4 regions of the Kitasatospora sp. NPDC088548 genome follow, and region 3 is predicted to be linked to each of the others. Evidence: riboswitches for the same ligand, from Rfam matches in the RefSeq annotation. Region 3 holds a riboswitch; each other region holds the start of a gene.
What was found. Region 3 has a riboswitch for cyclic di-AMP ahead of ACIP82_RS05635 (peptidoglycan DD-metalloendopeptidase family protein). Riboswitches for the same ligand answer to the same signal wherever they lie in the genome.
Positions count from the first base shown of each region.

Region 1: another riboswitch for cyclic di-AMP. It lies ahead of ACIP82_RS27595 (M23 family metallopeptidase); the one in region 3 lies ahead of ACIP82_RS05635 (peptidoglycan DD-metalloendopeptidase family protein).
Region 2: another riboswitch for cyclic di-AMP. It lies ahead of ACIP82_RS25615 (NlpC/P60 family protein); the one in region 3 lies ahead of ACIP82_RS05635 (peptidoglycan DD-metalloendopeptidase family protein).
Region 4: another riboswitch for cyclic di-AMP. It lies ahead of ACIP82_RS00075 (transglycosylase family protein); the one in region 3 lies ahead of ACIP82_RS05635 (peptidoglycan DD-metalloendopeptidase family protein).

Region 1 is NZ_JBIVMI010000025.1:23,696-29,419, reverse strand. Features, by position in the region: gene ACIP82_RS27615 (sensor histidine kinase) at 1-417, opposite strand, end outside; gene ACIP82_RS27610 (TetR/AcrR family transcriptional regulator) at 694-1,263, opposite strand; gene ACIP82_RS27605 (alpha/beta hydrolase) at 1,322-2,149, opposite strand; gene ACIP82_RS27600 (YiaA/YiaB family inner membrane protein) at 2,283-2,573, opposite strand; cyclic di-AMP (ydaO/yuaA leader) riboswitch at 2,819-2,977, shown strand; gene ACIP82_RS27595 (M23 family metallopeptidase) at 2,990-3,850, shown strand; gene ACIP82_RS27590 (hypothetical protein) at 3,916-4,791, opposite strand; gene ACIP82_RS27585 (GNAT family N-acetyltransferase) at 4,854-5,462, shown strand; gene ACIP82_RS27580 (sensor domain-containing protein) at 5,575-5,724, shown strand, end outside.
Region 2 is NZ_JBIVMI010000022.1:8,765-14,488, forward strand. Features, by position in the region: gene ACIP82_RS25605 (NYN domain-containing protein) at 1-942, shown strand, start outside; gene ACIP82_RS25610 (NlpC/P60 family protein) at 1,144-2,181, shown strand; cyclic di-AMP (ydaO/yuaA leader) riboswitch at 2,539-2,693, shown strand; gene ACIP82_RS25615 (NlpC/P60 family protein) at 2,704-3,870, shown strand; gene ACIP82_RS25620 (NlpC/P60 family protein) at 4,096-5,160, shown strand; gene ACIP82_RS25625 (hypothetical protein) at 5,208-5,724, shown strand, end outside.
Region 3 is NZ_JBIVMI010000003.1:35,203-40,926, reverse strand. Features, by position in the region: gene ACIP82_RS05645 (MFS transporter) at 1-92, opposite strand, end outside; gene ACIP82_RS05640 (DUF2470 domain-containing protein) at 262-993, shown strand; gene ACIP82_RS05635 (peptidoglycan DD-metalloendopeptidase family protein) at 1,230-2,198, opposite strand; cyclic di-AMP (ydaO/yuaA leader) riboswitch at 2,202-2,360, opposite strand; gene ACIP82_RS05630 (MFS transporter) at 2,756-4,216, shown strand; gene purB (adenylosuccinate lyase) at 4,258-5,688, opposite strand.
Region 4 is NZ_JBIVMI010000001.1:12,572-18,295, forward strand. Features, by position in the region: gene ACIP82_RS00065 (hypothetical protein) at 1-56, shown strand, start outside; gene ACIP82_RS00070 (hypothetical protein) at 124-2,232, opposite strand; cyclic di-AMP (ydaO/yuaA leader) riboswitch at 2,616-2,786, shown strand; gene ACIP82_RS00075 (transglycosylase family protein) at 2,773-4,056, shown strand; gene ACIP82_RS00080 (hypothetical protein) at 4,242-4,442, shown strand; gene ACIP82_RS00085 (LacI family DNA-binding transcriptional regulator) at 4,501-5,520, opposite strand; gene ACIP82_RS00090 (glycoside hydrolase family 13 protein) at 5,546-5,724, opposite strand, start outside.

The DNA.
Region 1 (5,724 bases), on a different contig from region 3:
CCAGTGCCGTCCGGCCCTGGCGCCGCAGAGGACGGCCAGCGTCTGGGCGAGCCGGGCCTGTTGGGCGGCGGCGTGGTCCGCCTTGAGCAGGCCTTCCAGCAGCGCCGGGTCGTCGTGGGTGCGCTCCATCTCGTCCAGCAGGGCCTGCTGGTCGTGGGCCATGACGAGGATCCGGCGGGCCACGCTGAGGAAGGCCCGCTGGGTGGAGGCGTTGAGCTCCTGCTCCTGCTGGACGGCGGCCAGTTCGGAGCCGCGCCGGGACAGTTCGGCGTCGAGCCGCTCCGTCAGCCGGGCGATGTCGCGCCGCTGCTGGTCGGCGCGGCGGCGCTGGGTGGCGGAGACCGCGCGGTAGCGGGCGGCGGCCACGAGGGCGAGGGCGGCGATTACGCCGGTTGCCGTTGCACACCACTGAGTCATCGTCACGCCGCGAATTCTAGGGTGATGATCCTACGAAGGTGTGAACGGATCTCGCCAAGTGACTGGATCTCGTCAATATCCCGTCAATACGGCGTCAATCAGACGTCCTTCGGGCCCGATCGGCCAGGTGGCGGGCGGTGCGGGGCGGTCGGACGGGACCGGCTGGGCGCGGGCCGGGTACGGGCTGGGCGCGGGCCGGGGCATCGTGCGGGTGCGAACGGGTGGGTCGGGGGTGGCGCGGAGCGGGGGCCGTCCGCCCCCGCGCGGACGGCCCCGTCAGGCCTTCGGCCAGTCGCGGAGGCCGCTGGTGAGGACCGCGATCAGACGGTCCTGGGTGACCGAGAGGTCCTCCGCGAGCTGGAAGCCACCGCCGATGGAGAGCGAGGCGAAGCCATGGGCCACCGAGCGGACGGTGCGGGCGGCGTGGATCGCCTCGGGGCCGTCCAGCCCGTACTCGCGGAGCACCGCGACGATCACCCCGACCAGCCGGCCGGCCGCCCGGGTCAGGTCGTCGTCCGGCCGGGGGGCCTGCGGCAGCGCGTTGTAGCGGTGCGGGTGCTCGGTGGCGTAGGCGTGGTAGGCCCGCAGGACGGCGGCCACCGCGTCGTCGCCGCCGCGGCCGAGGGCGGCCTCGGCGAGGCGGTCGGCCAGTTCCTCGGTGACCCGGACGGCGACCAGCCGGCGCAGCTCGGCGAGGCCGCCGCTGACGTGCTTGTACAGCGAGGGGGTGGCCACGCCGGCCCGGCTGGCGACGGCGGCCAGGGTGAGGGCCTCGGGGCCCTGCTCGTCGATGAGGGCGAGGGCGTGGCCGACGACCTGGTCGGGGGTCAGTCCTACTCGGGGCACGTGCGGTCTCCGGGGGTTCGTGGGGCGGGGCAGGGGCGTGCGGTGCGGGGGCCGGGGCTCAGGAGAGTTCGGCGAGGAAGGGCAGCAGCGCGTCGGCGGTGGCCTGCGGGTGGTCGGCCATCGGGTAGTGCCCGGCGCCCTCGATCATCACCTTGCGGGCCCCGAGCGCGGCCGTCTGCCGGTCGGCGACCAGCTCCGGGTTCGGGAAGTCGGGGTCCTTGGCGCCCATCACGACCAGCGCCGGGCACCGCACCGCGGCGGTCCAGCCGACCGGCGACGAGTCCCCGCGGAGCTGGCCCCGGACGGCGGTCCGGCGGCCGGGCGTGCGCAGCGCGGCGACCAGGCCGTCCACGTAGGCGTCGAAGTCGGCCGGCTTGGCGGTCGGGAACGCCATCTTGCGGTGGTAGAGGCCCCAGGAGGCGGGGACGTAGGTCAGCAGCGGGCCCATCAGGCCGAACACGGCGCGCTGCATCAGGTTCGGCGGCGGGTTCTCGACGAAGGCGTTCAGCAGGACGATCCCGGCGACCCGCTCGGGTGCGTCCCCGGCGGCCTTGACCACGGTGGCGCCGGTGTACGAGTTGCCGGCCAGCACGGCGCTCCGGATGCCGAGGTGGTCGAGCAGGGCGATGACGTCGGTGGCGACCGCGGCGGGCGAGTAGTCGTCCCAGGCGATCGAGGACTCGCCGAAGCCGCGCAGGTCCATGGTGATCACCCGGCGGCCGGCGGCCACCAGCAGCGGTCGCAGGTGCCGGTACGCGGCCCGGCTGTCGAGCATCCCGGGGAGCAGGACGACCGGGGTGCCGTCGCCCCGCCCGGTGTCGTCGAAGGCCAGCCGGCCGCCGGGGACGTCGAGGTACTGGGTGGTGGGGGTGGTGATGCCGGACATCGTGGGTCTCCTCGGGCCGCCGGGGCGTGTCATCGGCGGTGCTGCCGATAGCCATAAAGCTAAGGCTAATAGCCTTAGCCGTCAAGCTATCGATGTGCGACGGCTTCGGAGGTGCCCGTTCCGTGGTGCCCGCTCAGATCCCTTCCACCTTGAACGGGTCGTGCTCGCTGAGCAGCTTCTCCAGCCGGGCCTGGTCCACCCGGGTGACGATCTCGCTGGTCTCCTGCTTGTCCCGGACCACCTTGGCCAGGGTGAACGAGGAGGTGACGGTGTAGAGCAGGCCGAGTCCGAGGAAGGCCCTGGTCCACCCCCCGACCGGGAGGTAGGCGATCCCGATCGCGAGGGCGGCGGCGGACAGGGCGAAGGAGAGCACGGCCTGGACGTGGTACGCGGCCGTGGTGCGGGACTGCATCGGTGCGTTCATGGCGTCAGGATGGCGGCGCCCCGAGCGGACGCACATGAGTAGAACTACTCAAATGGGGGGTCGTTCGTTGACGTCCAATCACGTTCGGTAGTGTCAGTTGTCGTCAATCGTCCCAAAACGCCCATCGGGTCGCGTGGTGCCCGTGCTGTATCCGGTTGTCCCGAACGGATGGCTTGGAATCAGGGGCGCCTAGGATTAACGTTTGATAACGCAGCGCGGTTGTCAACGCCGTACCCAGACGGCACCGTGCGCCGTCGCCTAATCCCGACGACCCGCCCCCGGGCAGGTCAGGGAGCCGGGGAACCACGTTCCTTGGGGTGAATCGGCCGGGCCCAGGCCCAGCCGTAGGAGACCTTCCTGCTCCGAACCCGTCAGCTAACCCGGTAGGCGCGAAGGAAGGAAAGGAGCGCGCCTCCGTGGCGTCGACGTACTCTCCGGCACACCTGCCCGGCTCCGCCGCCGGCACCCAGCTGCTCGACCACCCGCGGCCCGCCGCCCACGAGGGCGGCTACGGCGGCCCCGCGGACGAGACCGGCCCGCAGCCCGCCGACGCCAACCGGCACCGGATGCCGCGCCAGGCCCGCGGCACCGCTCCACTGCTCGGCGTCACCGCCGTGGCCGCCACCCTCGGCGCCACCGGCTTCGCCTCCGCCACCCCGGCCGCCGCGCCGGCCATCGAGGCCCCGGACGAGACCCCGGTCGCCCTCTCCGCCGACCCCGGCCTCGCGCTCGCCGCCCGCATCCAGCAGCAGGCCGACAGCCAGCGCACCGCCGCCGAGGAGAACGCCCGCGTCCAGGCCGCCCAGGAGGCCGAGGCCAAGCGCGCCGCCCAGCAGGCGGAGGCCAAGCGGGCCGCCGAGGAGGCCGAGAGGGCCAAGCTCGCCGCCATCAACCTGCCGGTGCGCGACTACAACCTCTCCGCCCACTACGGCCAGAGCGCCTCCTACTGGGCCCACCTGCACACCGGCCTGGACTTCGCGGCCTCCACCGGTACCCCGGTCTACGCCGTCGGCCAGGGCACCATCACCTCGGCCGGCTGGTCCGGCTCGTACGGCTACCGGATCGTCGAGACGCTGCCCGACGGCACCGAGATCTGGTACTGCCACCTCTCCTCGATCATCAAGGGCACCGGCAAGGTCGTCCCCGGCCAGCAGATCGGCAAGGTCGGCGCCACCGGCAACGTCACCGGCCCGCACCTGCACCTGGAGGTCCGCCCCGGCGGCGGGGCCCCGGTCGACCCGGAGACCTGGTTCGAGCAGCGCGGCATCACCCCCTGACGCCCCGGAGGCGCCCCGGTCCGAGCAGCGGCCGGGGCACCTCCGCGTTCCAGGACCCGGAGGGCTCAGGCCCCGTCGGGCAGCCCGGCCAGGTACGCGTCGATCTCCTCCTGCCCCGGCTCCGGCGCCAGGTCCGGGAACTCCGCCACCAGCAGCCGCGGCAGCCCCGGCACCGTCCACCGGCCGGCCAGCTCCAGCGCCGCCTCGGCGGCCGCCTCCTCGAACGCCCCGAAGTCCCCGGTCAGCTCGTCCGGCATCGGCCGGCCGAGCGCGGTCAGCTCCGCCAGGTTGCGGTAGCTGCGCCGCATCAGGCCCTGCTCCAGCAGCCGCCGGGCGCCGTCGGTGGCCATCCCGACCGTGAGCACCCGGGCCGGGCCCCAGCCCTCACCGGCCGTCTCGTCCACCCAGCCGGCCGGCTCCAGCGCCGCGAACGCGGCCAGCCGGTCCTCCTCCGCCAGCTCCCGGAACCCCTCCAGCCAGGCCCGCACCGCCGCCTCGTCCGCGACGTCCACCCCGTAGGCGTGCAGCAGCAGCGTGTACAGCCGGGGCCAGGTCACCAGGTCCGCCCGCCGCAGCAGGCCGGCCGCCACCTCGCCCTGCCACTCGGCCTCCGCGTGCAGCCGCTCCTGCCGCTTGGCGTTCAGCCGCTTCGCCGCCCGCTGGCGGTCGATCAGCAGCCGCACCGCCTCGCCGTACGCCAGCGGATCCTCCTCCGGCGCGGGCTGGACGTACAGGTAGAGCCGCTCGACGAGCAACTGCTCCACGGCGTTCGAGGTCAGCTCCGGCCAGCCGTCGTGCATCCTGCCCTCGCCCAGCTCCAGCAGCGCCAGCACCGTCCGCAGCGGTTCCTCGGCCACCGGCGCGCGGCCCTCCGCCTCCGCCCAGGCGAGCAGTTCGGCGGCCTTGGTGCGCGGGGCGAGCCGCAGGTCTTCGTCTTCCATAGCCTCGACGGTAGCCGCTGGCCGCCCACCGGACGGACCGGGCCGGAGTAGGGTCGACGGACATGGTCCCCGTACGACTCACCGGCCCCCGGCTGGCCATTCGCGAGTTCCACCACACCCCGGGCGACATCGAGGCGCTGTACGCCGTCTTCGGCGACCCGGTCGCCACCCGCCACCTCCCCTTCGGACCGTACGACCGGGAGAGCTGTGCCGATCAGGTGGCGCAGTACCTGGAGGAGGCCCTGCGGGACGAACGCACGGTCTACCGGCTCGCCGTCACCCTGCGCGCGGACGGCACCGACTCCGCCGACCCCGCCGACGGGGGCGCCCCGATCGGCAGCGCCGCCCTCACCCTCGGGGAGCACCGCTCCGCAGTCCTCGGCTACGCGCTGCGCCCCGACACCTGGGGCCACGGCTACGCGGGCGAGATCACCGGGCTGCTCTGCGACCTCGCGTTCGGGACGCTCGGCGTGCACCGGCTGGCCGCCCGGGTCGACGTCGACAACACCGCCTCCAGCCGGGTGCTCACCCGGGCCGGGTTCCAGCTGGAGGGCCGGATCCGGCACGACCTCCACCTGCGGGACACCTGGTACGACTCCTTCCAGTACTCCCTGCTGGCGGACGAGTGGGCGGGGGCCGGGACCGGGGCGGGGCAGCGGGCGGGGGGTTAACCCCACCCCTTGTTCGGCGGGGGGCCGGATGTCCACCGGGCCCGCGCTTTGACAGGGTTGAGGAGTCAGCAGGACACGCCCCCACCACAGAACCGAGGACCGAGGCCCGGCCATGAGCAGCAGCCACAGCATGCAGCGCGGTGCGTACGACCGCGAGGACAGCCGCGACTCCCACGGTTCCGGCGACACCTACGGGACCTACGGCACCGACGAGGCCGACCCGAAGCACCGGCCCGCCCGGGCCCGCCGGACCGAGGAGCCG
Region 2 (5,724 bases), on a different contig from region 3:
GCCGGCGCCGAGGGCGCCGCCGCCGAGGCGGCCCGGCTGGCGGAGAAGCTGCAGGCGGAGCTGGCGGAGGTACGGGCCTCCGCCCGGGCGGACCTGGACCGGCAGCGGGCCGAGTCGGAGGACGTCCGCAAGGAGGCCGAGTCGCTGCGCAAGAAGGTGCGGTCGCTGGAGAGCGACACCCGCCGGGCGCAGGCGGAGACCCGCCGGGTCACCGCCGAGCTGGAGGCGCTGAGGACGCAGGCGGCCGCCGAGCGCGGCGCGGGTGAGAGTGAGGCCCGGCGGCTGCGGCACCGGATCTCCGAACTGGAGACCGCCGCCGAGCAGGGCCGCCGTTCGGCCCGCGAGGGGCGCAGCGTCGAGGACATGCGGCTGCGGCTGCTGCTGGACACCGTGCTGCAGTCGGCGCAGGGCCTGCAGCGGGAGCTGGCGCTGCCGGTCTCCCAGATCCGCCCGGCGGACCTGGTGGAGGCGGTGGTGCCGGGCTCGGCCTCGCCGCACGACGTGGCCCGGCGCGGGCTGGCGGAGGACGATCCGGCGCTGCTGGACCAGCTGCTGGCGATCCCGCAGGTGCATCTGGTGGTGGACGGCTACAACGTGACCAAGACCGGTTATCCGGCGCTGCCGCTGGAGCAGCAGCGGATCCGGTTGCTGGGCGGGCTGGCGATGCTGGCCCAGCGCACCCAGGCGGAGGTCACCTGTGTGTTCGACGGGCAGGACCTGGACGTGCCGGTGATCATGGCGCCGCCGCGCGGGGTGCGGGTGCGCTTCAGCCGGACCGGGGAGACGGCGGACGAGCTGATCCGCCGTCTGGTGCGGGCCGAGCCGCAGGGCCGTCCGGTGGTGGTGGTCTCCACCGACCGGGAGGTCGCGGAGGGCGTGCGCAAGGCGGGCGCGCGCCCCGTCGCCTCCGTCCTGCTGCTGAACCGGCTGGCCCGGCCCTGATGCCGGAGGGACCGGAGTGACCGCTGGTCAGCGCCCGGTTTGCGGCAGTGTGTGGATCCCGTGAAGTCAGGCCGCCGGTGGAGGTTCACGCCATCGGGGGAGTGGCGGAAAGCGTGGATCTTCACTAGGGTCTGGCGTCAAACCTATTTTCCGGATCCTCACTCAAACGGGTGAGTCCGTTGGAAGAAGGAACCGATCACTTTGGCCTCCCACCGCCGTCCCAAGCAGCCGAGCCGCGCGCGGGTCTCCGTGCTCACCGCTGCCGCTGCGACCGCGGTCGCCCTCTCCGCCCAGGTCGGCGCCCACGCCGCGCCCTCCCCCAAGAAGGAGGACGTGAAGGCGCAGATCGACCAGCTGAACGAGGAGCAGGAGCAGGCGGCCGAGAAGTACAACGGCGCCAAGGAGCGGGCCGACCAGCTGCGCAAGCAGGCGGACCAGCTCCAGGACCAGGTGGCCCGCGGCCAGGACCAGATGACGCAGCTTCAGGCCGGGCTGGCCGAGGTGGCGGGCGAGCAGTACCGCACCGGCGGCATCGACCCGTCCGTGCAGCTGATGCTCTCCTCCGACCCGTCGGGTTACCTGGACAAGGCCTCCAGCGTCCAGCAGGCCAGCTCCAGCCAGTCCGAGGCGCTCAAGGGCCTGCAGGACCAGCAGCGCCGCCTGGACCAGCAGAAGGCCGAGGCGGCCGCCGTCCTCGCCTCCCTGGACAGCACCACCAAGGATCTGAACCAGGCCAAGGCGGACGTCAACCAGAAGCTCAAGGAGGCCCAGACGCTGCTGAACTCGCTCAGCGCGGCCGACCGGGCCGCCCTGAAGGCGCAGCAGCAGCAGGACGACCGGGCCTCGCGCGGCAGCGAGCGCACCGACCTGAGCAGCCTGCCGCAGGCCGGCGGGTACGCCGGGGTGGCCGTCGCCAAGGCGATGAGCAAGCAGGGCTCGCCGTACGTCTGGGGTGCCATCGGGCCGAGCACCTTCGACTGCTCCGGTCTGATGGTCTGGGCGTACAAGCAGGCCAATGTCTCGTTGCCGCGCACCTCGCAGGCGCAGGCCGGCGTCGGCACCCGGGTCCCCTCGCTGGACCAGGCGCAGCCCGGTGACCTGATCATCTACCGCGACGACCGCAGCCATGTCGCGATGTACATCGGCAACGGCATGGTGGTGCACGCGCCGCACACCGGTGACGTGGTGAAGGTGATGAAGGCCGACGCGATGAAGATCAACGCCATCCGCCGGGTCTGACGGTTCGTCGATTGGGGGCAGAAGCCCCCGATCCGGACATTCCCTGATAGGTCGACACGCCCGGCCGGGCCGGCCCGCTGCTGTGATGTGGGACACGCCCCGGTCGGGCGCTCTCGACCCGCATTGTGAGTAATGATCAGCCCCGCGTGCGGTTGTGATCACATTCGGTCATATTCACAAATGAACTTGGGTATTCTTCCGTCTTTTTTCTGACAAGGATTTGAACGGATCACGGTTCTGTTACTAGGGTCATGCCTCGAACCACCGTGCAGTCGATCACCCATCCCGGGTGACGGCGGGGGTTACCGTCGAGTTCGTGAAGCAGCGGGGCAGGTGACTGCCCGACGGGGAGTCCAGCAGTCGGGGACGCTGTGGAGCGGAGCCGGGGAACCAAGTTCCTCCGGGGTGAATCGGCGCCAGGTCGACCGGTGGAACGGTCGGTGAGGCGCCGTAGGGCACGCTTCCGGCCCGAACCCGTCAGCTCACCCGGTAGGCGGACGTAGGAAGAAGGAGTCCGCCTTCGTGGCGTCCCATCGTCGTCCCAAGCCCGCCGGCCGTGCCCGCGTCTCCATCCTGACCGCGGCCGCCGCAGCGGCCGTGGCCCTCTCCGCGCAGTCGGGCGCGCACGCCGACCCGACGCCGACCAAGGATCAGGTCAAGGAGCAGGTCGACAAGCTCAACGAGCAGGCCGAGGTCGCCACCGAGCAGTACAACGGCGCCCAGGCCAAGCAGCAGGAGCTGCAGAAGCAGGTCGGCGAGCTCCAGGACAAGGTGGCCCGCCAGCAGTCGCAGGTGACCGATCTGCAGGGCGGCCTCGCCGAGATCGCCGGCGAGCAGTACCGCAACGGCGGCATATCGCCGACCGTTCAGCTGATGCTCTCCTCCAGCCCGGACAACTTCCTCACCCAGGCCGGCACCCTGACGCAGGCCGGCAGCTCGCAGTCGGGCCAGCTGAAGGAGCTCCAGGAGCAGCAGCGCAGGCTCGACCAGGACCGCACCGAGGCCCAGAACAAGCTCGGCGAGCTGGAGGCCACCACCCAGCAGCTGAAGGCGTCCAAGGAGGAGATCCAGGGCAAGCTGGCCAAGGCCCAGGAACTGCTCAACACGCTGACCGAGCAGGAGCGCGAGGCGCTGCGCGCGGCCGAGGAGAAGGCCGCCGCCGAGGCCAAGGCCAAGGCGGACGCCGCCAAGGCGACCGCGAAGGCCGAGGCCGACCGGGCATCCCGCGACAACGGCCGCGGCGACCTGGGCACCCCGTCCTCCTCGCCCGTCACCAAGCCGTCGGCGTCGTCCACGCCGTCCACGTCGTCCGCGCCCAGCGCCCCGGCCGCCAACGGCTCGCGGGCCGCCGCCGCGATCGCGGCCGCCGAGAGCAAGCTCGGCGCGCCGTACGTCTACGGCGCCACCGGCCCGAACTCCTTCGACTGCTCCGGCCTCACCAGCTGGGCGTACGCCCAGGCGAACGTGTCGCTGCCGCGCACCTCGCAGGCCCAGGCCAACGCCGGCACCCGGATCGGCTCGAACATCGCCAACGCCCAGCCCGGCGACCTGGTGATCTTCTACGGCGACAACCACCACGTGGGCATCTACGTCGGTGGCGGCCAGGTCATCCACGCGCCCAAGCCCGGCGCCTCGGTCCGCTACGAGTCGGCCTCCAACATGCCGGTCTCCACCATCGTGCGGCTCTGACCCCGAGTCAGGCTTTCGCAGGCCCGGTCTCCCTCGCGGGAGGCCGGGCCTGCGGCTTTTCCGGCCGGCCGGACGCCTGTCCGATTCAGGGTCAAATATTCGGGTTGGTAGGGGTTTGGACTCGCTCGCCCGGACTCGCTAACGTCTGCCACCGGACACCCGCTTCCAGAGCCGCCCGCACCGGAGCGGCCACAGGCCGGGACGCAGAATTGGAGCCGCAGTCGGATGGCCGTGCACCGCCGTTCCCCACAGTCGGGTGCGCACACCCTCGCCCGCGCGCTGGTGCTGACCGCGGCGGCCACCACCGTCCTGGGCGTGGCCGTGGGCGGCAGCGCCCATGCCGCCCCGGGCTCACCGGACGGGCCGCAGAACCGCAAGGACGTCAAGGTGCGGATCGACCAGCTGTACGACGAGGCCGAACAGGCGTCGGAGAAGTACAACGCGGCGCTGGACGCGCAGCAGCGGCTGCAGAGCGAGGCCGGCACGCTCCAGCAGCAGATCGCCGTCGGCCAGGACGAGCTCAACCGGCTGCGCGGCGACCTCGCCACCGTCGCCGGCGCCGAGTACCGGGCCGGCGGCCTGGCGCAGACCGTCCAGCTGATGCTCTCCACCGACCCCGAGGGCTATCTGTCCCGGGCGCGCTCCCTCGACCAGGCCGCCGAGCGGCAGAACGACACGCTGCACGAGGTGGTGTCGCGCCAGCGCCGGCTCGACCAGCGCCGGGCCGAGACCTCCGCCAAGCTCTCCGAACTGGAGCAGATCCGCCGTGCCCTCGCCGACAGCAAGCAACAGATCCAGCAGCGGCTGGCCGGGGCGCAGAAGCTGCTCAACGGTCTGAGCGCCACCGAGCGGGCCAGGATGGCGGCCCAGGACGCCCGGGAGGCCGAGCAGCGTGCCACCCGCGGTACCGACCGGCTCGACCTCGGGACCGTCCCGCCCGCCTCGGAGCGCGGTGCCGCCGCGCTGGCCGCCGCCGTGAAGATGATCGGCTCGCCCTATGTGTACGGATCCGCCGGACCGCGAGCGTTCGACTGCTCCGGTCTGATGTACTGGAGCTGGCAGCAGGCCGGAGTGACCCTGCCGCGGACCTCGCAGGCCCAGGCGTTCGCCGGCCGGCGGGTCAGCCTCTCAGACGCGCGACCGGGAGACCTGGTGATCTTCTACCGGGACATGCACCACGTCGGCATGTACGCCGGCGGCGGGGTGATCGTGCACGCCCCCTACCCGGGTGCCAAGGTCCGCTTCGAGAGCGTCAGCGCGATGCCCGTCGCGGGGGTGGTCCGGCTCTGAGGCGGACCGGCCGGACCTCTGCCACCGACGCCGGAGCCCGCTGTGGCGTGCTGTCCCGGCGCGGTGCGCTGCTGCTCGCGGTGGGCGGACTGGCCCAGCTCTCGCTGCCCAGGGCCGCCCCGGCGGCGCCGGTCGCGGGCCGGGTGGCGGATGACGGGGCCGCGGTGGCGGCCCTGCTGACCGAGCGGGCCCAGGCGCTGGCGGGGTCGACGGGCCTGTCGTTGGTCGACCCGGGCTACCGGAACCTGGTGCTCGGCGCCGGTGCCGGGCCGGGCCGGCTCACCGCCGGGGCCGAACTGGCCGTCCGGGTGGCCGGCTACGACGACCAGCCGGTGGTGTACCCGCGCCGGCTCACCCTGCTGCGGACCGCGGCCGGCTGGCAGGTCGAGCGGGAGGAGAGCGCCGGCGGCCCGCCGCCGCTGTGGGACCTCGGCACCCTCCGGGCCGTACGGGGCGACCACTGCCTGGTGCTCGGTCTGGCCGACGGCCCCGATCCGGCGGAGCTCGCGGCCGTGGCGGACCGGGCCGTACCGGCGGTCAGCGCGGTCTGGGGCACCGGGTGGG
Region 3 (5,724 bases):
CCGGCGACCTCGGGCAGCAGGCCCATGATCACGAACTCGGTGGTGCCGATGCCGAAGGCGCTGATCGCCAGCGCCAGGAGCGCGAGGGGCATGAGAGTCTGCTTTCCAAGACGATTGCATGTGCAACTACCAGCGCCGACAATACGTCTACCATCCAGATACTTGCAAGCGCCGGATATTGCCTAGGTGAACATACGCCACGCTTGCCAGCACCCCTCGGCACGATTAGGTTAGGCTCACCTAACTTACTGGAGGTCAGCCATGAGCCCCGTGGACACCACGGCACCCGAGGCGCCGGAGGCGCCCGAACCCACCGCCGCCGAACGGGTCTGCAGTCTGCTCACCGCCACCTCCTCCGTGGTGATCCGCGCCTGCGGCGAGCACCATGAGCTGGACACCCCGATCGCGGTACAGGGCTCCCGGCTGCGCCTCCACGCCCCCCTCGACGCGCCGCTCACCCTCGCCGCCACCCGCGCGCAGGACGGGCTCGCCGTCGTCCTGGACCTCACCGACATCGCCCCGGTCGCCGTCCGCGACCGCGTCCGCGGCCGGCTGTCCCTGGCCGGCCGGCTCCACCTGGCCCACCTCGCCGACGACGGGCTCGGCGTCCACCTGCGCCTGGACGTCGCACACGCCGTCCTCTCCACCCCGTACGGCACCACCGCGCTGACCGGCGCCGACCTCGCCCTCGCCGGGCCCGACCCGCTCGCCCGCTACGAGGCCGGCCTGCTCACCCACCTCGCCGACGACCACCCGGACGCGCTCGCCGTGCTCACCCGCCTGCTCGACCCGGACCTGCTCGCCGAGCGGCCCGGGATCCGCCCGCTGGCCCTCGACCGGTACGGCCTGGTGCTGCGCCTGGACCACCCGCACGGCCACCGCGACGTCCGTCTGGTCTTCCCCGAACCCGCCCGGGACGCGGACGAGTTCGGCCACCGGGTACACCAGCTGCTGACCGCCGCGCACCGCGCGCTGCCCGCCCACCGGATCTGAACCAGGCCACCGGTCAACGTGGCTGACCAGACGTCAACTTCCCTTGGCGTCACGTAAAACCAAAACGGCCGGCCCGGCTCGCGAGAGGATTTCTCGCGAGCCGGGCCGGCCGACTGGGCGTGTCCCGCGCCCAGGGCGCCACTGTCGGTGCGGCGATCACCCGGTCGAGCGGTCACCCGACATGACCATCCCGAGTGGCCGTACGCCCCGCACCCAGCGGTGGTTCTGATGCCCGATCAGATGGCGACGCCGTGCGCCCGCAGGTAGGCGATCGGGTTGACGTCCGTGCCGTACCCCGCACCGGTGCGGATCTCGAAGTGCAGGTGCGGGCCGGTCACGTTGCCGGTCGCGCCCGAAAGGCCGATCTGCTGGCCGGCGGTGACGGTCTGGCCGATCCTGACGCCGATCGAGGACAGGTGCGCGTACTGGGCGTACTTGCCGTCGGCGAGCTTGATCTCGACCTCGTTGCCGTAGGCGCCGCCGTTGCCGGCCTTCACCACGGTGCCGCCCGCGACGGCGCGCAGCGGGGTGCCGGTGGAGACGACGAAGTCGGCGCCGGTGTGGTGGCCGGAGGACCACATCGAGCCGGCCACGCCGTAGGCGGTGCCGAGCTTCGGGCTGGCGACCGGGGAGACGTAGCTGGCGACGCCGGCCACGGTAACCGGGGCCGGGGTGGCGGGCTTGGCGACCTCGATCTTGGTCTGGACTGGGGTCTGCGGGGCGGGCTTGACCGGCTTGGCGGTCTGAACCGGCTTCGGCGCGGCGGCCGGAGCGGCCGGAGCAACCGGGGCGGCCGGCTTGGCGGCCTCGGCCGGAGCGGCGGCCTTGGCGCCGAGCGCGAGCTTCTGGCCCGGGAAGATCAGGTTCGGGTTGGCACCGACGACCGAGCGGTTCTGCTCGTACAGCGCCTGCCAGCCACCCTCGACCTGCTTGGCGTCGGCGATCTTCGACAGGGTGTCCCCGCCGACGACCTGGTAGCTCTGCTCGACCGGCGCGGCTGCCGGGGCGGCCTGCTGCGGGGCGGCGGCCGGGGCGGCGTCGGCGGTCGAGGAGTTGCTCTGCTGGGGCTTCGCGGCCGGCGCGGTGTGGGCCTGGGCGCTGATCGCGGTCACCAGCGGAAGGGCGAAAGCGGCGCCGGTGACGGCGGTGGCGATACCGATGCGGGCGGCGCGGGGCAGGGCGATACGACGAGCCTGTGCGGGCATGGAAGATTTCCTCTCCGACGCCTACGAGGTGAGCTGTCGGGTTCGGGCTGGAGTTGCCCGGCCGCAATGCGGCTTCACCCCAAGCCGGACCGTGAATTCCGGTCCGGCGACTTACCTTTGGGTCCCCCGCTCCTGCCGTACAGAGTTCAGTTCGCACCACCGGGCAGCGGCAGGACTAGGCGTTCCACCCGGTGGCCGCCCGGGCCGTGGCCGGGCGGTCGCTGAACTAAAACCCATCCGTACGGGCTAAGCAATGTCGATCACGTGAAGTCACCACAAAGCCCCGAGGCGTCGTGACACTCCGAATGATCGGCTGCACAGTACGCACACAATCCATTGACCTGGAGCGACCGCCCGGCGACACTCCGCCGATATCCGCGTCAGTACGCATGCGATCACCTACGGAATGCCATTCGCCGACACACCCCCCGGTGACCCTTGTCACGTCGGCCCGCGGGGCGCACGATCGGGCGGTGGCCACCTCCGAGGCCGGCACCCTGCGCCTGGGCACCGCGCAGGGTCGCTGGGTACTACTGGCGACGGTGCTCGGCTCCAGCATGGCGATGCTCGACGGCACCGTGGTGAACGTCGCCCTGCCCCGGATCGGCGCCGATCTGGGCGCCCCCCTCGCCGCCCTGCAATGGACGCTCAACGCCTATCTGCTGACCCTGGCCGGGCTGATCCTGCTCGGCGGCGCGCTCGGCGACCGCTACGGCCGCCGCCGGGTGTTCCTGATCGGCGTGGTCTGGTTCGCGGTCGCCTCGGCGGCCTGCGCCGCCGCGCCCACCATCGGCGTGCTGGTCATCGCCCGCGCCGTGCAGGGCATCGGCGGCGCCCTGCTCACCCCCGGCTCACTGGCGATGCTCCAGGCCGTCTTCCACCCGGACGACCGCTCGGCGGCGGTCGGCCTCTGGTCCGGCCTCGGCGGGGTGTCGGCCGCGGTCGGGCCGTTCCTCGGCGGCTGGCTGGTGGACGGCCCCGGCTGGCGGTGGATCTTCCTGCTGAACGTCCCGCTCGCCGTCCTGGTGGTCGCGGTGGCGGCCCGGCACGTGCCGGAGAGCCGGGACGAGAGTGCGACCGGCCGGTTCGACGTCCTCGGCGCACTGCTCGCCGCCCTGACCCTGGGCGCGATCACCTACGCGCTGACGGCGGCCGGTGGAGGGGTGTCCGCGTCCGTCTGGGTGACCGGCGTGGCCGGCCTGCTGCTGGGGGCGGCCTTCGTCTCGGTGGAGCGCCGCAGCCCGGAGCCGATGCTGCCGCTCGGCCTCTTCTCCTCCCGGCTGTTCACCGCGGTGAACCTGGTCACCCTCTGCGTGTACGCGGCCTTCAGCGGAGTGTTCTTCCTCCTGGTGGTGCAGTTGCAGACGGTCTCCGGGTTCTCCCCGCTGGTCTCCGGGCTGTCCCTGATCCCGGTCACCGTCCTGATGCTGGCCCTGTCGGCACGCGCCGGGCGGCTCGGCAAGCGGATCGGCCCGCGGCTGCCGCTCACCGTGGGTCCGCTGCTCTGCGCGGGCGGTGTGCTGCTGATGCTGCGGATCGGCCCCGGCGCCTCGTACTGGGCGGACGTGCTGCCCGCCGTCACCGTGCTGGGCTGCGGGATGGTGCTGCTGGTCGCGCCGCTGACCGCCACGGTGCTGGCGGCGGTGGAGGTCCGGCACGCGGGCATCGCCAGCGGTGTCAACAACGCCGCCGCCCGGGCCGCCGGCCTGCTCGCGGTCGCCGCCCTGCCCGCCCTGGCCGGTCTCAGCGGCGAGGCCTACCGGGTGCCCGCCTCGGTGGACTCGGCCTTCCACACCGCGATGCTGATCTGCGCCGGGCTGCTGGTCGCCGGCGCGCTGGTGGCCGTCACCACCGTCCGGGGCAATGTGCTGGCCCCCGAGGACCACCGCCCGGTGGCCGAGCCGGACTGCCAGTGGTCCTGCGGCACCAACGCCCCGCCGCTCGACCCGGGCCACGTCGACGCCGGAACGGCCGAGGGCCCCGCCACCGGAACGGCGGCAGGGCCCTCGGCGAACTGACGGCACACCGGCGCAGGCGCGGCGTCAGTGCAGACGGGGCGTCAGAGGATGTCGCCCGGCGCGTACTTGGCGGCCTCCGGGTACGCGGCCGCGACGGCCTCGACCCGGCGGACCACCTCGGCGACCTGGGCGCCGGCCGCACCGGTGAAGGAGAGCCGGTCGGCGAGCAGCGCGTCCAGGGCGGCCCGGTCCAGCGGGATCCGCTCGTCGGCGGCCAGCCGGTCCAGCAGCTCGTTCTCCCGGGCGCCGGCCCGCATCGCCAGCGCGGAGGCGACGGCGTGCTCCTTGATGACCTCGTGCCCGGTCTCCCGGCCGACGCCCGCCCGCACCGCACCCATCAGCACCTTGGTGGTGGCCAGGAACGGCAGGTAGCGGTCCAGCTCGGCCTCGATCACGGCCGGGAAGGCGCCGAACTCGTCGAGGACGGTCAGGAAGGTCTCCAGCAGGCCGTCGAAGGCGAAGAAGGCGTCCGGCAGCGCGACCCGGCGGACCACCGAGCAGGAGACGTCGCCCTCGTTCCACTGGTCGCCGCCCAGCTCGGCGGTCATCGAGGCGTAGCCGCGCAGGATGACGGCCAGGCCGTTGACGCGCTCGCAGGAGCGGGTGTTCATCTTGTGCGGCATCGCGGAGGAGCCGACCTGGCCCTCCTTGAAGCCCTCGGTGACCAGCTCGTGGCCGGCCATCAGACGGATGGTCTTGGCCAGGCTGGAGGGCGCGGCGGAGAGCTGGACGAGGGCGGTGAGCACCTCGAAGTCCAGCGAGCGCGGGTAGACCTGGCCGACGCTGGTCAGCACGTTCTGGAAGCCGAGGTGGCCGGCCACCCGGCGCTCCAGCTCGGCGAGCTTGTCGGTGTCGCCGCCGAGCAGGTCCAGCATGTCCTGGGCGGTGCCGACCGGGCCCTTGATCCCGCGCAGCGGGTAGCGGGCGATCAGCTCCTCCAGGCGGCTGAAGGCGACCAGCAGCTCGTCGGCGACGGTCGCGAAGCGCTTGCCCAGGGTGGTGGCCTGCGCGGCCACGTTGTGCGAACGGCCGGCCATGACCAGCTCGGCGTGCTGGGCGGAGAGACGGCCGAGGCGGACCAGGACGGCCACCGTGCGGTCCCGCACGTGCTCCAGCGACTGGCGGATCTGCAGCTGCTCGACGTTCTCGGTCAGATCCCGGGAGGTCATTCCCTTGTGGATCTGCTCGTGACCGGCGAGCTCGCTGAACTCCTCGATCCGGGCCTTCACGTCGTGGCGGGTGATCCGCTCACGGGCGGCGATGGAGCCGAGGTCGACCTGGTCGACCACGCGCTCGTAGTCGGCGACGGCGGTGGCGGGCACCTCGACACCGAGGTCCTGCTGGGCCTTCAGGACGGCGAGCCACAGGTGGCGCTCGAGGACCACCTTGTGCTCGGGGGACCACAGCTGGGCCAGGGTCGCCGAGGCGTACCGGGAGGCCAGGACATTGGGGATCTGGGGCTTCGCGCTCACGCTTCGCAAGCCTAACAGCCGAGGTCAGCCGGAACG
Region 4 (5,724 bases), on a different contig from region 3:
CGGTCCCCGACCCCGGGGCGTACGCCGGGGAGAGCGGGGAGACCGCCGCCGAATAGCGCGGCCGTCCGACGACGCCAGGGCCCGGAACGCCTCCGTTCCGGGCCCTGCGGACGTCCGGACGGCTCAGGAGCGGCCGCCCACCCGGGTGGTGGGCGCGGCGGCGCCTCTGAGCCTGAGCGCGGGCGGCTGCACCGGCCGGGCCCGGGCGGCGAGCGCCGGCACCGGCCCGACGGCGGCGTTCCACTGCGGTTGCGCCGTACCGCCGCCGTCCGCCTTCCGCACCTGGAGCGCCTCGGAGCGCCCGGCCCGGCGCAGCACGATGCTCCTGGGCGGCGCCGACTCCGGGTCCATCCAGAGCTCGTTGCCGCCGAACTCGCAGTCCAGCACGGCCATATCGTCCGGTTTGCCGTCCGCGGCGGCGCGGAAGGCGACCCCGGCCTTCCGGTAGCCGGTGAACCGGCTGCGGCTGAACGTGACGGCCTCCCCGGCGAGTTCGTGCCCGGCGGCGTCGATCAGCAGCCCGTCGAAGAGGCTGCCCTTGTCCCGGCCGAGCGCGTGCGGGGCCACTCCCCCGGCGGCGTTGCCGTACAGCACGCTCGCGGTGTAGTCGAAGTCGTTGAGGTAGGCGCCGTGTTCGATGCCCCGGCCGCCGTTGTGGTAGGCCGCGAACTCGGTGACCACATGGTGATGCCGGGCGTTCAGCCAGACGAAGGTGCCGTCCTGCAGGTTGTTGTGGGCCAGGCAGCGCTGGAAGGTCCACACCCCCTCGCTGTTCTCCGGCCACTCGTGGCCGGAGGCGCCGGTGGAGCCCTGGACGCCGACGGCCACGCAGTCCACCGCCCGGCCGCCGGTGCCCGCGCCGAGGTTGAACCCCGTCAGGCGGTAGGCGCGCGGGTTGGGTTCGAGCCGGGTGCGGGAGGCCACGCAGGACTCGTGGACGATGTCGTCGGACGGGCGCTGCGGGGTACGGGTGTCCGGCGGGCCGTCCCACCAGGCGGCGTCCTCCCAGGTGTCGTGGCTGACGCAGCTGCGGAAGGTGATGCCGTGGCTGGCGTGCGGCACGAAGGCGTGGCTGCCCGCGTCGCGGACCACCACGCCCTCGACGACGGTGCCCCGGGTGGTGTCGCCGAGCATGTGGAAGTGCAGCCCGTACCGGCCGAGCACGGGCGCGGTGACGGGGACGGTGCCGTCCTGGCCCTTCCAGGTCTCCTCGGTGTCGGCGCGCGGACCCACCCAGCGCAGTGCGGCGTGCCGTACGTCGGCGGGCCGGGAGCCGGTGACGTGGACGTGCGCGCGGCCCTTCGCGGTGCCCTCGACCCGGACGCCGCAGGTCACGTTGAGCAGTTCGGCGCCGACGGTGACGCCCCCTCCGGCGGTCACCCGGGGGTGGGCGTACTTCAGCGGGGAGTCCAGGGTGACGGTGGATCCGCTGACGGACCGGACGGTGACCAGGTCGTAGCGGGCGGAGAAGTCCTCGGCGTCGGGCGGGCCGGTCGGGGTGACGGCCAGTTCGTCGCCGGGCAGCCAGCCGGTGGGCTCGGCGGCCAGGCCGATGGAGGTGTCACCGGCCCGCAGCTCGCGGTCGGCGCGGACCCAGGCGGTCTTGGCCGCGCCGTCCAGCCGCAGGTAGCCGGCGCCGGTCACCCAGAGCCCGGTGTCGGTGTCGGTGTCGGTGTCGGTGTCGACCACCTTGGCGCCGTCGCCCTGGAAGCGCCGCTCGTCCACGGACGGGAAGCGGACGGTGTGCACGGCGGCGCCCTCGGGGGCGAGTGCCAGGGTGCCGCGGATCTCGACGTTGCCGTCCGAGGCGAGGGTGAGGGTGCGGTCGGCGGCGAAGGTGAGTGCGCCGGTCGGCTCGACCAGCAGCGAGCCCACGGTGGCATCGGTGTCGAGGAGCACCCGGTCGGCGATCCGGACGGCGCTCCGCGGGCCGGGTACCGCACCGCCCCAGCCGGCCGGGTCGGACCAGCGGCGGCCGGCCAGGTCGACGGTCGGTGCGGCGGCGGGCCCGGCCCCGGAGGTGCCGACGGGCGGCGGCCCGGCGGGCCGGTGGTCCATGCCCGCGCCCTCGGCGGGGGCCGCGGCGGCGTCGGTGGGGCCGTCCGGGGCCACGGGCATACCGGGCATGCCGGTGGCCGCGACGGGCTGCGTCCGCCCGGTCAGCGAGCGCCGCAGGATCTCCTCGCCGCCGACCGCGGCGAACACCGTGCCGACCGCCGGCCAGCGCCGCATCGTCCGGCGGCGTACGGGAGTTCGGGGCCGTTCGGGCGATATGTCCACTCTGCGGCGTTTTGCCCGGCGGTGCACCCCCCGAGGCCTGACGGTCGGGCGCCCGGCACGCGGGTCCTCGTCCTTGGCCATCACCGCGCAGCCCTCCCGCCGGACGGCCGCGTCGGTACTGACGTCCTGAAGCACAGGCAGTTGGGTCCGGCCGCAGGGGCGTTGCCGAAAATCGGTCATTTCTGATCATGGTGGACAGCCAATCAACCCCTCACCCGTAAACCGTGACGGACATCACACATGTTTGCGGTTTGAACGGGAGTCTGCTTAACGTGCTCCCCGTTCGTGGCTACACGAACCCAGCCCATCCGCAACGCCGAGTCCTGCCGTCGGTTGTGCTGGCAGCGCAGAAACGCACCACGGCAGGAGCGGGGGACCCACAGGTAAGTCGCCCCGGACCGGTTCCCGAAACCGGTTCAGGGCTAGGGGTGAAGCCGCGCCAAGGCGCGGCCGGGCAACTCCAGCCCGAATCCGACAGCTCACCTCGCAGGCGTGGGAGAGGATCGCGTCTTCATGCTGCCCGTCAACGGCACCAGTCTGCCCCGTCGCGCCCGCCGCCTGATCGCCGCCGTCGGCGTCGCGGGTGTCGGCCTGACCGTCCCGTGCCTCACCACCGGCACCGCCTCCGCCGCCCCGGTCGCCACCTGGGACAAGGTCGCCCAGTGCGAGAGCGGTGGCAACTGGGCCATCAACACCGGCAACGGCTTCTACGGCGGCCTGCAGTTCACCTCCAGCACCTGGGCCGCCTTCGGCGGTACCGCGTACGCCCCGCAGGCCCACCAGGCCACCAAGGACCAGCAGATCGCGGTCGCCGAGAAGGTCCTCGCCTCGCAGGGCCCCGGCGCCTGGCCCGTCTGCTCCGTCCAGGCCGGCCTGACCAAGGGCGGCACCCCGGCCGCCGTCGACACCTCGGCCGCCACCAAGCCGGCCGCCACCAAGCCGGCTGCCCCGGCCGCCACCCCCGCGCCGAAGCCCGCCCCGCAGGCCCCCGCGCAGACCCCGGCCCCGGCGAAGAGCCAGGCCCCCGCCGACTCCGCCCAGGCCAAGGGCGGCAGCCAGGCCCAGCCGACCGACTACACCGTCATCGCGGGCGACTGGCTCTCCTCCATCGCCGACAAGAACAACGTCCAGGGCGGCTGGGAGCGGCTGTACGAGCTGAACCGCGGCACCCTGACCCAGGGTCCGCACGTCATCTACCCGGGCCAGCAGCTCGCCCTGGGCAAGGGCGGCCAGGCCCAGCAGTCCGGCCAGGGCGCCACCGGCGCCTCCACCGGCAAGCCGGCCGCGCAGACCCCGGCCCAGACCCCGGCCGCGCAGACCCCGGCCGCGCAGGCCCCCGCCGCCAAGCCCGCCGCCAAGCCGGTCGCCAAGCCCGCCGCCCCGGCGCAGACCCAGGCCCCGGCGCAGACCGCCACCGGCAGCATGGCCGCCGCCGTCTCCTTCGCCCAGTCGAAGGTCGGTCAGGCCTACATCTACGGCGGCACCGGCAACGGCGGCTGGGACTGCTCCGGTCTGACCCAGGCCGCGCTGCGCGCCGCGGGCGTCTCCGTCCCGCGCGTCGCCGCCGACCAGGCCGCCGCCAGCACCCACGTCTCGCTGGACAGCCTGCTCCCGGGCGACCTGCTGTTCTGGTCCAACAACGGCAAGGACTCCGGCGTCTACCACGTCGCGATCTACATCGGCGGCGGGAAGTACGTCGAGGCCGCCAACCCGAGCTCGGGCGTGCGGACCCAGACCGTCGCCAACTGGGCCCCGGACTTCGCCGGCCGGGTCTGACCCGCCGGGCGTGCCCGGCACGCCCCCGACCCCGAGGCCCCCGGGGAGAGTCTGGTCGCTCTCCCCGGGGGCCTCGGCCTGTCTCCCCCGGCCGTCGCGCACCGGCCGGGTACCGGCGGGGCCACCGGTGGTCAACGCGGGCGCCGGCAGGGCATGCTGCTGCTCCGTACCCGAGGAGGAGTCACATGGCCCAGGTCACCGTCACGCTCGACGCCGATCTCGCCATCGACGCGATGACGCTCTCCGGCACCACGAACCCGCAGGACGCCGTCGAACTGGTCCCGCGCGACCACCTCGCCCGGGGCCGGCGCACCGGGACCCGGACCGGCGACGCCGCCGACGGACAGCGGGTGAACCAGGAGCGCCCCACCGTCCAGGAGGGCTGAGCGCGGCACGGCCGGGGCCCCCGGGGAGCGTTCGCTCCCCGGGGGCCCCGGCACCGGTTCACCGCGGGCAGGCCCCGGTGGAGCCGCGCATCACCAGCTCCGGCTGGAACATGAACTCCCCGCGCTGGGCGGCGTTCGCACCGACCTCCTCCAGCAGGGCGTCGACGGCGGCGGTGGCCATCGCCTCGACCGGCTGGCGGATGGTGGTGAGCGGCGGCTCGGTGAAGGCGATCAGCGGCGAGTCGTCGAAGCCGACCACCGAGACGTCCTGCGGGACGGCCAGGCCCCGCTGACGCACCGCGCGGATCGCGCCGAGCGCCATCATGTCGCTGCCGCAGACGATCGCCGTGCAGCCCTTGTCGAGCAGCGCGCCGGCCGCCGCGTGCCCGCCCTCCACGCTGAACAGCGTGTGGTGGACGAGGTCCTCGGCCTCCTCCTGGGTCTTGCCGAGCACCGCCCGCATGGCCGCCGTGAAGCCCTCGATCTTGCGCAGCACCGGTACGTACCGCCGCTGCCCGACCGCCAGGCCGATCCGTTCGTGGCCGAGTTCGGCCAGGTGCTGGACGGCCATCCACATCGCGGCCCGGTCGTCCGGCGAGATGAACGGCGCGTCGATCTTCTCGCTGTAGCCGTTGATCAGCACGAACGGCACCTGCCGGCCGGCCAGCCGGGCGTACCGGTCGTGGTCGGCGGTGGTGTCGGCGTGCAGGCCGGAGACGAAGACGATGCCCGCCACGCCCCGGTCGACCAGCATCTCGACCAGTTCGTCCTCGGTCGAGCCGCCGGGCGTCTGGGTGCAGAGCACCGGCGTGTAGCCGTGCCGGCTCAGCACCTGCTCGATCACCTGGGCCAGCGCGGGGAAGATCGGGTTGCTCAGCTCCGGGGTGATCAGCCCGATCAGTCCGGCGCTGCGCTGGCGCAGGCGGGTCGGCCGCTCGTAGCCGAGCACGTCCAGCGCCGCCAGCACGGTCTGCCGGGTGGCGGCGGAGACGTTCGCCTTGCCGTTGAGTACGCGGGAGACGGTGGCTTCGCTGACCCCCGCCTGCGCCGCGATGTCTGAGAGTCGCGCCGTAGTCACGGTCCCAGAGCCTATTGCAACCACGTCAGACCGCCCACCAGCCGGTGCTGTCCGGGGCCAGCACGGTCTCGCCGCCGTCCACCTCCAGGTCGGCGGAGGCGAGCAGCAGCCGGCCGGGCACGGCTATCCTGACCGGCTGGTCGGTGGTGTTCACCGTGCACACGAACGAGCCGCGGCGGAACGTCAGGGTGCCCTCGGGGCCGT